2 regions of the Achromobacter veterisilvae genome follow, and region 2 is predicted to be linked to the other one. Evidence: riboswitches for the same ligand, from Rfam matches in the RefSeq annotation. Region 2 holds a riboswitch; the other holds the start of a gene.
The links. A riboswitch is a leader RNA that binds a small molecule or an ion and turns the genes downstream of it on or off. The one in region 2 is predicted to bind thiamine pyrophosphate.
Positions count from the first base shown of each region.

Region 1: it holds a riboswitch for thiamine pyrophosphate, as region 2 does, so the genes downstream of both, WHX56_RS17085 (sodium:solute symporter family protein) here and thiM (hydroxyethylthiazole kinase) in region 2, are expected to answer to the same signal.

Region 1 covers NZ_CP148753.1:3,668,112-3,672,514, reverse strand. Annotated here, with positions in the region: gene WHX56_RS17085 (sodium:solute symporter family protein) at 229-1,680, opposite strand; TPP riboswitch at 1,785-1,891, opposite strand; gene WHX56_RS17080 (LLM class flavin-dependent oxidoreductase) at 2,061-3,362, shown strand; gene WHX56_RS17075 (esterase/lipase family protein) at 3,455-4,403, opposite strand, start outside.
Region 2 covers NZ_CP148753.1:4,935,468-4,939,870, reverse strand. Annotated here, with positions in the region: gene WHX56_RS22850 (iron chelate uptake ABC transporter family permease subunit) at 1-253, shown strand, start outside; gene WHX56_RS22845 (ABC transporter ATP-binding protein) at 250-1,041, shown strand; gene thiM (hydroxyethylthiazole kinase) at 1,016-1,837, opposite strand; TPP riboswitch at 1,911-2,042, opposite strand; gene WHX56_RS22835 (MarR family winged helix-turn-helix transcriptional regulator) at 2,095-2,565, opposite strand; gene WHX56_RS22830 (NADP-dependent oxidoreductase) at 2,566-3,585, opposite strand; gene WHX56_RS22825 (MaoC family dehydratase) at 3,673-4,176, shown strand; gene WHX56_RS22820 (acyl-CoA dehydrogenase family protein) at 4,226-4,403, shown strand, end outside.

The sequences.
Region 1 (4,403 bases), 1.3 Mb from region 2:
GAGGCCCTTCTGTATATCGAAGTCTGGAGGATCGCACAACCCCCGCGGGACGGAGCATCGATTCGTCCGATCGTCATCACGGGACCCAGAGAGAACATTTCCAGCTCGCGATGCGCGCCCGGTGGAGTCGGTGTAAATTCCGTGCTCCGGCATCCTCCAACGGGAGCGCGGATTCGGTGCGCATCGCGCGCTGATCGGCGCCCTTGGGGCGCCGGCCCCGCCGCCGGTTCAGACGGTGTCCTGGTCCAGCCTGCGCACTGCCGCGCTCAAGGTCGAAAAATCGAACTCCTTGCGGCCGCGCAGCAGGCAGCGCATCAGCACGGTGGTCGCGACCGGCACCAGCGCGGCCAGCAGGAAGGATTCCAGCAGGTACGTCGGCTTGTCGCCTGGCGCCGGGAAGTAGAACAGGCCGGCGGCCAGGCCGCTGATCGTCGCGGCGGTGGCCGTCAGGCCGTCATGCTTGCGGCTGAAGAGGCCGTAGAACACCGGGAACGCGGCCGCCGAGCACAGCAGGTCGGCCAGCAGGAACAGGTACAGCACGCTGTATCCCTGCGAGGCCACGATCATGACGGGAATGGCCATCAGCAGCACCAGCCAGCGCGCCAGGCGTTTCATGGTCATGGATCCGGCGTTGGGCATCAGGCGCCGCAGGTCGACCGCGATGATGCTGGAGACGGCGCTGATCGCCGTGTCCGCCGTGCTCATGACCAGGGACAGGCCCAGCGGGATCAGGGCGATCACGAACCACGCGGGCGCGTGCGGCATGATGACGCTGAACAGCGCGATGGAACTGTCGCCTTGGGGGGCCAGGCCCACGAAGGCCAGGCCGAACAGGCCCATCAGGAAAATGAACGGAGCGACCAGCACGCCGCCCAGCAGGAAGCCGTTGCGCATGGTGCGCGCGTCGCGCGCGGCGTAGATGCGCTGCCAATTGCCCTGGTGGAAGATGCCGGTCAGCAGGATCGCCACGAAGAACGTCAGCCCCGCCTTCACGCCCACCGGGTCGGTCAGGTCCAGCAACTGGGGGGCCTTGGCCTGCAGCGCCTCGATGGTGGGCAGCGCTCCGCCCGCCGCCTGCCAGCCGACCGCGCACAGGACCACCAGCAAGGGCACGATCACCATCATCTGCACCTGGTCCGTGAAGATGGAAGAGCGCAGGCCGCCGTAGCTGGTGTAGAGCAAGGTGGTGCCCATCACGATGGCGGCCGTCGCCCACAGCGGCACGGGCGCCAGCATGGCGACCAGCTTGGAGATCGCCGTGACTTCCGCCGACAGCGCGATGAAGAGGTAGAACAGCATGATGAACAGCGCCAGCCCGTACATGGGGCGGCCGTAGCGGGCCATCAGGAACTCGGTCAGGGTGTGCCCGTGCGGGATCAGTTCGCGCATGCGCCGGCCCAGCGGAATCATCACCAGCCGCGGCGACATCGAGCCCAGCGCGTAGCCGATCACCGCCGCCAGGCCGCCCCAGGTCGCCGCCTGGGCGGGCGAAAACAGGATCCATGCGCCCAGCGTGGACGCCATCAGGGTCAGGATCGTGCCGACCGGCCCCTGGCTGTTGCGGGCCACGATATAGTCTTCCAGCGTGCCGCGCTTGCGCCGGGTATACAGGACGCTGGCCAGGGCGAAGCCGCCCGAGAACAGCAGCAGCCACATCAGGGCGACGGGTTGGGTCAGCATAAGGATCGGTCCTCCCGCTGCCGGCCACAGCCGGAGGCGCAACGCGGCGGCCCCGCCCGACCAAGGGGGACCGCAAGATGAATGGAAAGCTAGGGAGGGCGCGCGAGTCTTGCGATGTCCTTCCCTTCGCCGGCATTACCCGGATCAGGTTCAAAGGGTTACCGCGGCGACGCGGAATCTCAGCCCGTAAGAGGCTCCCCCAGGAATTGCCGCAAGATTAGGAGAGCGGCGCGCCAATGTCAACGCATTTGCGCAGGACGGCAAGCGGCCCCGCGGTCCGGCATTTGTGCTAAGTTCGCCCGCTTGCGGCGCCCGTTCGCGTGTCCGCCGAAAGCCCAACCCTGCCCCCTCGCCTCCGGCCCCGCCGGACACTGACCGCCATGTTGCACCTGAACCTATTCATTTTCGGTTGCGGCCACCATCGCGCCGCCTGGCGCCATCCGGATTCCCCCGTGGAACGCCTGGGCGACATCCGCTATTACGAGGAACTCGCCCGCACCGCCGAGCGCGGCAAGCTCGACGCCGTCTTCTTCGCCGACGGCCAATCCGTCGACAATATCGGCGACGGACCGCGCTGGTACCTGGAGCCGCTGACCGCCATGGCCGCCATCGCGCGCGCCACCACCCGCATCGGCCTGATCAGCACGGTTTCCAGCACGTTCTTCACGCCCTTCCACGCGGCCCGCATGGTCGCTTCGCTGGACCACATTTCCGGCGGGCGGATGGGCTGGAACGTCGTGACCTCCATGTTCGACGCGGAAGCGCGCAACCATGGCTACGAATCCATGCCCGGCCACGACTGGCGCTACGCGCGCGCCGAGGAATTCGTCGACGTCGCGCTGCGGCTGTTCGACTCCTGGGAAGAGGACGCCCTGGCCATCGACCGCGCCGGCGTCTATGGCGTGCCGGAACGCGTGCGCAAGATCAATCACCGCGGCGAACACTTCCTGGTGGACGGGCCGCTTACCGTGCCGCGGCCGCCCCAGGGGCATCCCGTGCTGTTCCAGGCGGGGGCATCGGACCAGGGCCGCGACCTGGCCGCCCGGCGCGCCGAGGCCATCTACGCGGTCGCCTATGACCTGCCCGCCGCCCAGGCCTATTACCGCGACATCAAGCAGCGGGTGCTGGCCGCCGGCCGCAAGGCCTTCGTGCCCATCATGCCGGGCCTGGTCACTTACGTGGGTTCGACCGAAGCCGAGGCCCGGGCCAAGCAGCGCGAACTGGACGTGCTGCTGCCCAGCGACGCGTCGCTGCGCCAACTGGGCACTTTCGTGCTGCAGGACTGCTCAGCCTGGGAGCTGGACGCGCCCGTGCCGCCCCTGCCGCCGCTGTCCGGGTTCACGGGTCCGAAGGGCCGGTACGCGACCATTCTGCGCATCATCGAGACCGAACGGCCCACCGTCCGCCAACTGCTCGGGCGGCTGGCGGCCGGCGGCGGCCACTGCACGATGGTGGGCACGCCCGAACAGATCGCCGACCGGATGGAGCACTGGTACCGCAACGAAGGGGCCGACGGCTTCAACCTGATGCCGCCTTCGCTGCCCGGCGGCATCGACGACTTCGTCGAGCAGGTGATCCCCGTGCTGCAGCGCCGCGGGCTGTTCCGCACGGATTACGAGCACGACACCCTGCGCGGCCACCTCGGCCTGGAAAGGCCTGGGCGCCAGCCCGCGCGCGGATAGCTTGTGGGACAGCGTCGCGATCCAGTCGTACAGCACGACGCCGGGCCGACGCAGCATGGCCGCGCCCAGGGCGCCGACGATCATCCAGGCCATCATGGCGCGCCCGGCCCCAATTGCAGCCTCAGGATGCGCCGCAGTTCCAGAATCGCCTCCGGCGTCTCCTGCACGCTATGCGAATAGCGGATGATCTTTTCGGATTCCGCGCCGTCCAGGTGCGCGCTGCGGTACGGAACCAGGCCGTCGTCCGATTCCGCCAGCGGCACGCCGGGCGTGTCGTTCGCGATGATGCTGTGATACCGCACCGACGGCGAAATCGGCATCCGGGCAGTCAACTGTATGTAGCGGTCGTTCTCGCTCAGGTTGTCCACGCCATTAGGCACGCGGACCGGGGATTCGGGCGGAGGCGCGCCGTCCGCGTCGGTCAGGCGGCTGAGCCTGGCGAATTGCCGGACCGCCGCGGCCGGCAGCGTGATCAGGTTGGACAGCCAGCGCGACAGCGTGTTCTCGGCGAACGGCGTGCCCCGGTGCGGCGCCGCGATGAACACCGCGCGCGTGATGCCGGGAAAGGCGTCGAAGCTCAGGATCGGATCGAACTCGGCATGCGCCTGTTCGAGCCGGACGCCGTCCAGCCGGCCGTGGTCGCGCAGCGCGTCCCACAGCACCGTGCCGGACGAAGACACCAGCAGCCGGCTCAGCACGCCGCCCATGCTGTGGCCGATGACCACGGCGTCGCGCGAGGCCTGCGCCGTGCCGGCGGGATCGAAATGCGCCATCGTCCGGCCCAGCGCTTCGCGGATGGCGCGGTTGTTCATCGCCAGGGGAGCGTTGGTGGGGTAATAGATCTGCCAGATCTGATAGTGCTGGCGCAGCGTCTCGTCGCCCAGCACCTCGTTGGCCACGTTGATCCAGGCTTCCGGACTGCTGGCCAGGCCATGCAGCATGATGATGGTGCGCCGACCCGGATCGTAGGGCTGCAGCAGGTACACGTGCGGCGCCTCGATGCTCTCCTCGCCGCCCAGCACGTTGCGCAGGGCCTGGGTG
Region 2 (4,403 bases):
CGTGTCCACGGCGCTGGTCGGCCCGGTGACCTTCTTCGGCCTGCTGGTCAGCAACCTGGCCTACCAGGCCATGGGATCCGACCGGCACCGCTACACCGTTCCCGCCGCGACGCTGCTGAGCGTGATTTTCCTGGTGGGCGGCCAGACGCTGCTCGAGCGCGTGCTGGGCCTGAACACCACGGTCAGCGTGGTGATTGAATTCCTGGGCGGCGTCATGTTCCTCGTCCTGATCCTGCGCAAGGGGCGCCGATGATAGAGATCCAGCAAATCAGCAAGCAGTACGGCGACAGCGTGGTCGTCGACGGCGTCACCCTGTCCCTGCCGGCGGGCGGCGTCACCGCCATCATCGGACCCAACGGCGCGGGCAAATCGACGCTGCTGTCCATGGTCAGCCGCCTGCTGCCCATGTCCGCGGGCCGGGTGCTGGTCGACGGCCTGGACGTGACGAAGGCCGACAGCCGCGAGCTGGCGCGCCGCCTGTCCATCCTGCGGCAGGACAACCACCTGCCGCTGCGGTTGACGGTGAAAGACCTGGTGGCGTTCGGCCGCTATCCGCACACCGGCGGCCGCCTGACGCTGGACGACAAGGGCCACATCGACCGCGCCATCGCCTACCTGAACCTGGAGCTCCTGGCCGACCGCTACCTGGACGAGATGTCCGGCGGGCAGCGCCAGCGCGCCTTCGTCGCGATGGTGCTGTGCCAGGACACCCGCTACGTCCTCCTGGACGAGCCGCTGAACAGCCTGGACATGAAGCACGCCGTCGCCATGATGGGCACCCTGCGCCGGGCGGCCGACGAACTGGGCAAGACCGTGGTGCTGGTCCTGCACGACATCAATTTCGCGTCCACCTACGCGGACCGCATCGTCGCGATGCGGACGGGCCGCATCGCGCATCAGGGAACGCCCGCCGAACTGGTGCGGGCGGAAGTCCTGAGCGAACTGTACGAACTGCCGATCGAGGTGCACGAGATCGGGGGCCGGCGCATCTGCGTGTACTACCGGCAGGCGGCGCTCAGCGCAGCGGCGATTCCCGGGTGAGGCTGTCGGCTTCCAGCGACGCCAGCGCGTCCAGGAACCGCCACGCGAACGATCCCGGCCCCTCGGCCAGGGCGCCGGCGCGCTGGCCGGCAAGCGCGAAACACGACAGGGCGGCCACGGCGGCGGCGTAGGGATCGGTCCGCGACACCGCGGCGAACGCGCCGACCGCCGCGGTCAGCGCGCAGCCCGTCGCGGTCACGCGCGGCATCAGCGCGGAGCCGCCCGCGATGCGAACCGAACGCGCGCCGTCCGTCACGAAATCCACCTCGCCGGTGACGGCGACCACGGTGCGGCGCGCCTGCGCGATGGCGGTGGCGGACACCTCGGCCTGCGCCACGGCGTTGCCGGAGTCCACGCCCTTGCCGGCGCTCTGGCCGCCGGCCAGCGCGATGATTTCGGAAGCATTGCCCCGGACGATGGCGGGCCGCAGGTCCAGCAGTTGCGCGACCGCCGCGCGGCGGAAGGCCGTGGCGTGGTGCGCCACCGGGTCCAGCACCCAGGGCGTGCCGGCCTGGCCGGCGGCGCCGGCGGTCAGCAGCATGCTGTCCAGCCAGGGCGCGGACAGCGTTCCGATATTGATCACCACCGCGCCGCTCAGGCGGGCGAACTCCGGCGCTTCCTCGGCGGCGTGGACCATGGCGGGAGAAGCGCCGATGGCCAGCAGCGTGTTGGCCGCGTAGTTCATCGATACGAAATTGGTCAGGCACTGCACCAGGGGCGCGTCGCGGCGCACGGCCTCAAGCAGGTCTTGCGAGATCCGGGCCTGGGCGGCGAGGGAGAGAGGGCGGGCTTGCATGCCGGGCGGTCCTTGCGGGAAGAACGCGCTGGCGGGGAGGGCGGCTGGGCGCGACGCCTGTGTGGCGTACACGCTCGAGGCCGCGGCACCGTCCCTACGCCAGCGTTATCTGGATCAGGTTCGACGGGTCGCCGTGCACTGCGGGCCCGGTCCGGGCCCGCCAACGGATTCTCAGCTTCTTGCCGAAGCTCCCCGGGTGGATTTCCCGTATGTTCCGAGCGCGGGATGGGGTTGTCAAGTTCCCCCGGACGGGCCCATCAGGCGCGAGACGTGTCGAAGGCCAGCAGATTGCGCTTCACGAGGCTCAGCATGTCGGCCAACTGGTGGCGTTGGCCGGCGCTGAGCCCCTGCAGGATGGCTTCGCTCATGACGTCGCTCTTGACGCGCATGCGTTCGATCATGGCGCGGCCTTCCGGCGTCAGCAGTACCAGCTTGGTGCGCCTGTCCTGTTCGTCCGCGCCCCGGCGCACATAGCCCAGCGCTTCCAGGCGATCGACCAGGCCGCCGAGCGCGGCGCGGCCCAGGTCCAGCACGTCGGCCAGGTCGCTTTGCGACATGCCGTCGTGCCGCGACAGGTGCGCCATGACCCACCACTGCGACCGCGTGATGCCTTCGGGCTTCATGACTTCGTCGAAGACTTTGCGGCGCAACCTGGACACATCGTGCATCAGGAAGCCCAGCCGCTGGTCCCAGTTTTCCTGCGCGGTATTGACTGCCTTGTCGGTCATTCAGGCATCCTCCAGCCGGATCAGGCGCTTGCCCATGTTCTTGCCTTGATAGAGATCGGCGATCGACCCCGGCGCGGCGTCGATGCCGTCCAGGATTTCTTCGCGAAAGCGCAGTTTCCCCTCGCGCACCAGCGGCGCCAGCGCAGCGACGGCTTCCTCGTAGCGGTGTTCATAATCCCACACCAGAAAGCCCTGCATGCGCGCCGCCTTGTTGAGCAGATGCCGTTCCACGCGCGGACCCGTCGGCCATGGATCCCAACTGGCCACGGACGCCGTGCCGCAGACGACGATACGGGCGTGCCGGTTGATCAGCGGGATCACCGCATCGCTGATGCGCCCGGCGGTATTGTCGAAGTAGACGTCCACGCCGTCGGGGCAGGCCTGTGCCAACGCCTGCGCCAACTCGGGCGCATGATAATCCACCGCCGCATCGAAGCCGAATTCCTCCACGCACAGCCGCGTCTTGGCCGAGCCGCCCGCGATGCCCACGGCCCTGCACCCCAGGTGGCGGGCCAGTTGCCCCGCGACCGAGCCGACGGCGCCCGCGGCGGTGGAGACGACCACGGTCTGCCCGGCCCGAGGTTCGCCGCAGGCGTTCAGCGCGAAGTAGGCGGTGACGCCGTTCAGGCCCAGCACGCCCAGCGACAGCGACAGCGGCAAGTCGGTCTCCAGCACGCGCCGCCGGATCGCCCGCCCGTCGGTCACGGCATAGTCCTGCCAGCCCAGCATGCCCATCACCAGGCAGCCTTCGGGATAGCGCGGATTGCGCGATGCGACGACCCGTCCGGCCGCGAACGAGCGCATGACCTCGCCGATGGCCACGGGGTCCGAGTAGTTGGCGGCGGCATTGACCCAACCGCGCATGGCCGGATCCACCGACAGGTACAGGTTCCTGACCAGGACTTCGCCTTCCTTCGGTTCCGGCACCGGCGCGGTGCGGATATCGAAGTGCGCGGCCTGCGGAATGCCCAGCGGCCTTTCTTTCAAGATGACCTGCCGATTCACCAGATTCCCGGTCATTGCTTGTCTCCTTGGGGTTGTTCCCAATATTGTATGGATGCATACAGTATGTTAGCGTTCATTTTAACGCGGCCGGCCGGGATGTCCATGGCCAGGCGGGACAAAAGTTCCACGACGCGGCGCCAAGGAGACACGACGATGGCAGGGTTGTACTTCGAGCAGTTCCAGGTCGGGCAATGCTTCCGGCATGACGTGCGGCGTACGGTCACCGAGACCGACAACGTCCTCTTTTCCTCCATGACCATGAATCCGGCCGCCATCCATCTGGACGCGGAATACGCCAAGACCACCGAGTTCGGCCGTCCGCTGGTGAACAGCGCGTTCACGCTGGGCCTGATGGTCGGCATTTCCGTGGGCGACACCACGCTCGGCACCACGGTGGGCAACCTGGGGTGGGACGAGGTGCGCTTTCCCGGCCCCGTGTTCGCCGGCGACACCTTGCGGGTGGAAACGGAGGTGCTGGAACTGCGCGACAGCCGTTCGCGTCCGCAGAACGGCATCGTGGTGTTCGGCCATAGCGCCTACAACCAGCGAGACGAACTGGTCGCCAGTTGCCGCCGCGTGGCGCTGATGCTGCGCCAGGCCGCCTGAAGCCGCCGGCCGGCTTGCGCCGATTTTTCCTTCATTCGAAAGGCAGCCCATGGATTTCGCGCTTACCGACGAGCAGATCGCCATCCGCCACGCCGTACAGGATTTGTGCGCCGGATTCGACGACGATTACTGGACCCGCAAGGACAGGGAAGGCGGTTTCCCCGAGGACTTCTACCGCGCCATGGCGGGCGCCGGCTGGCTGGGCGTGGCCATGCCGGCCGAATACG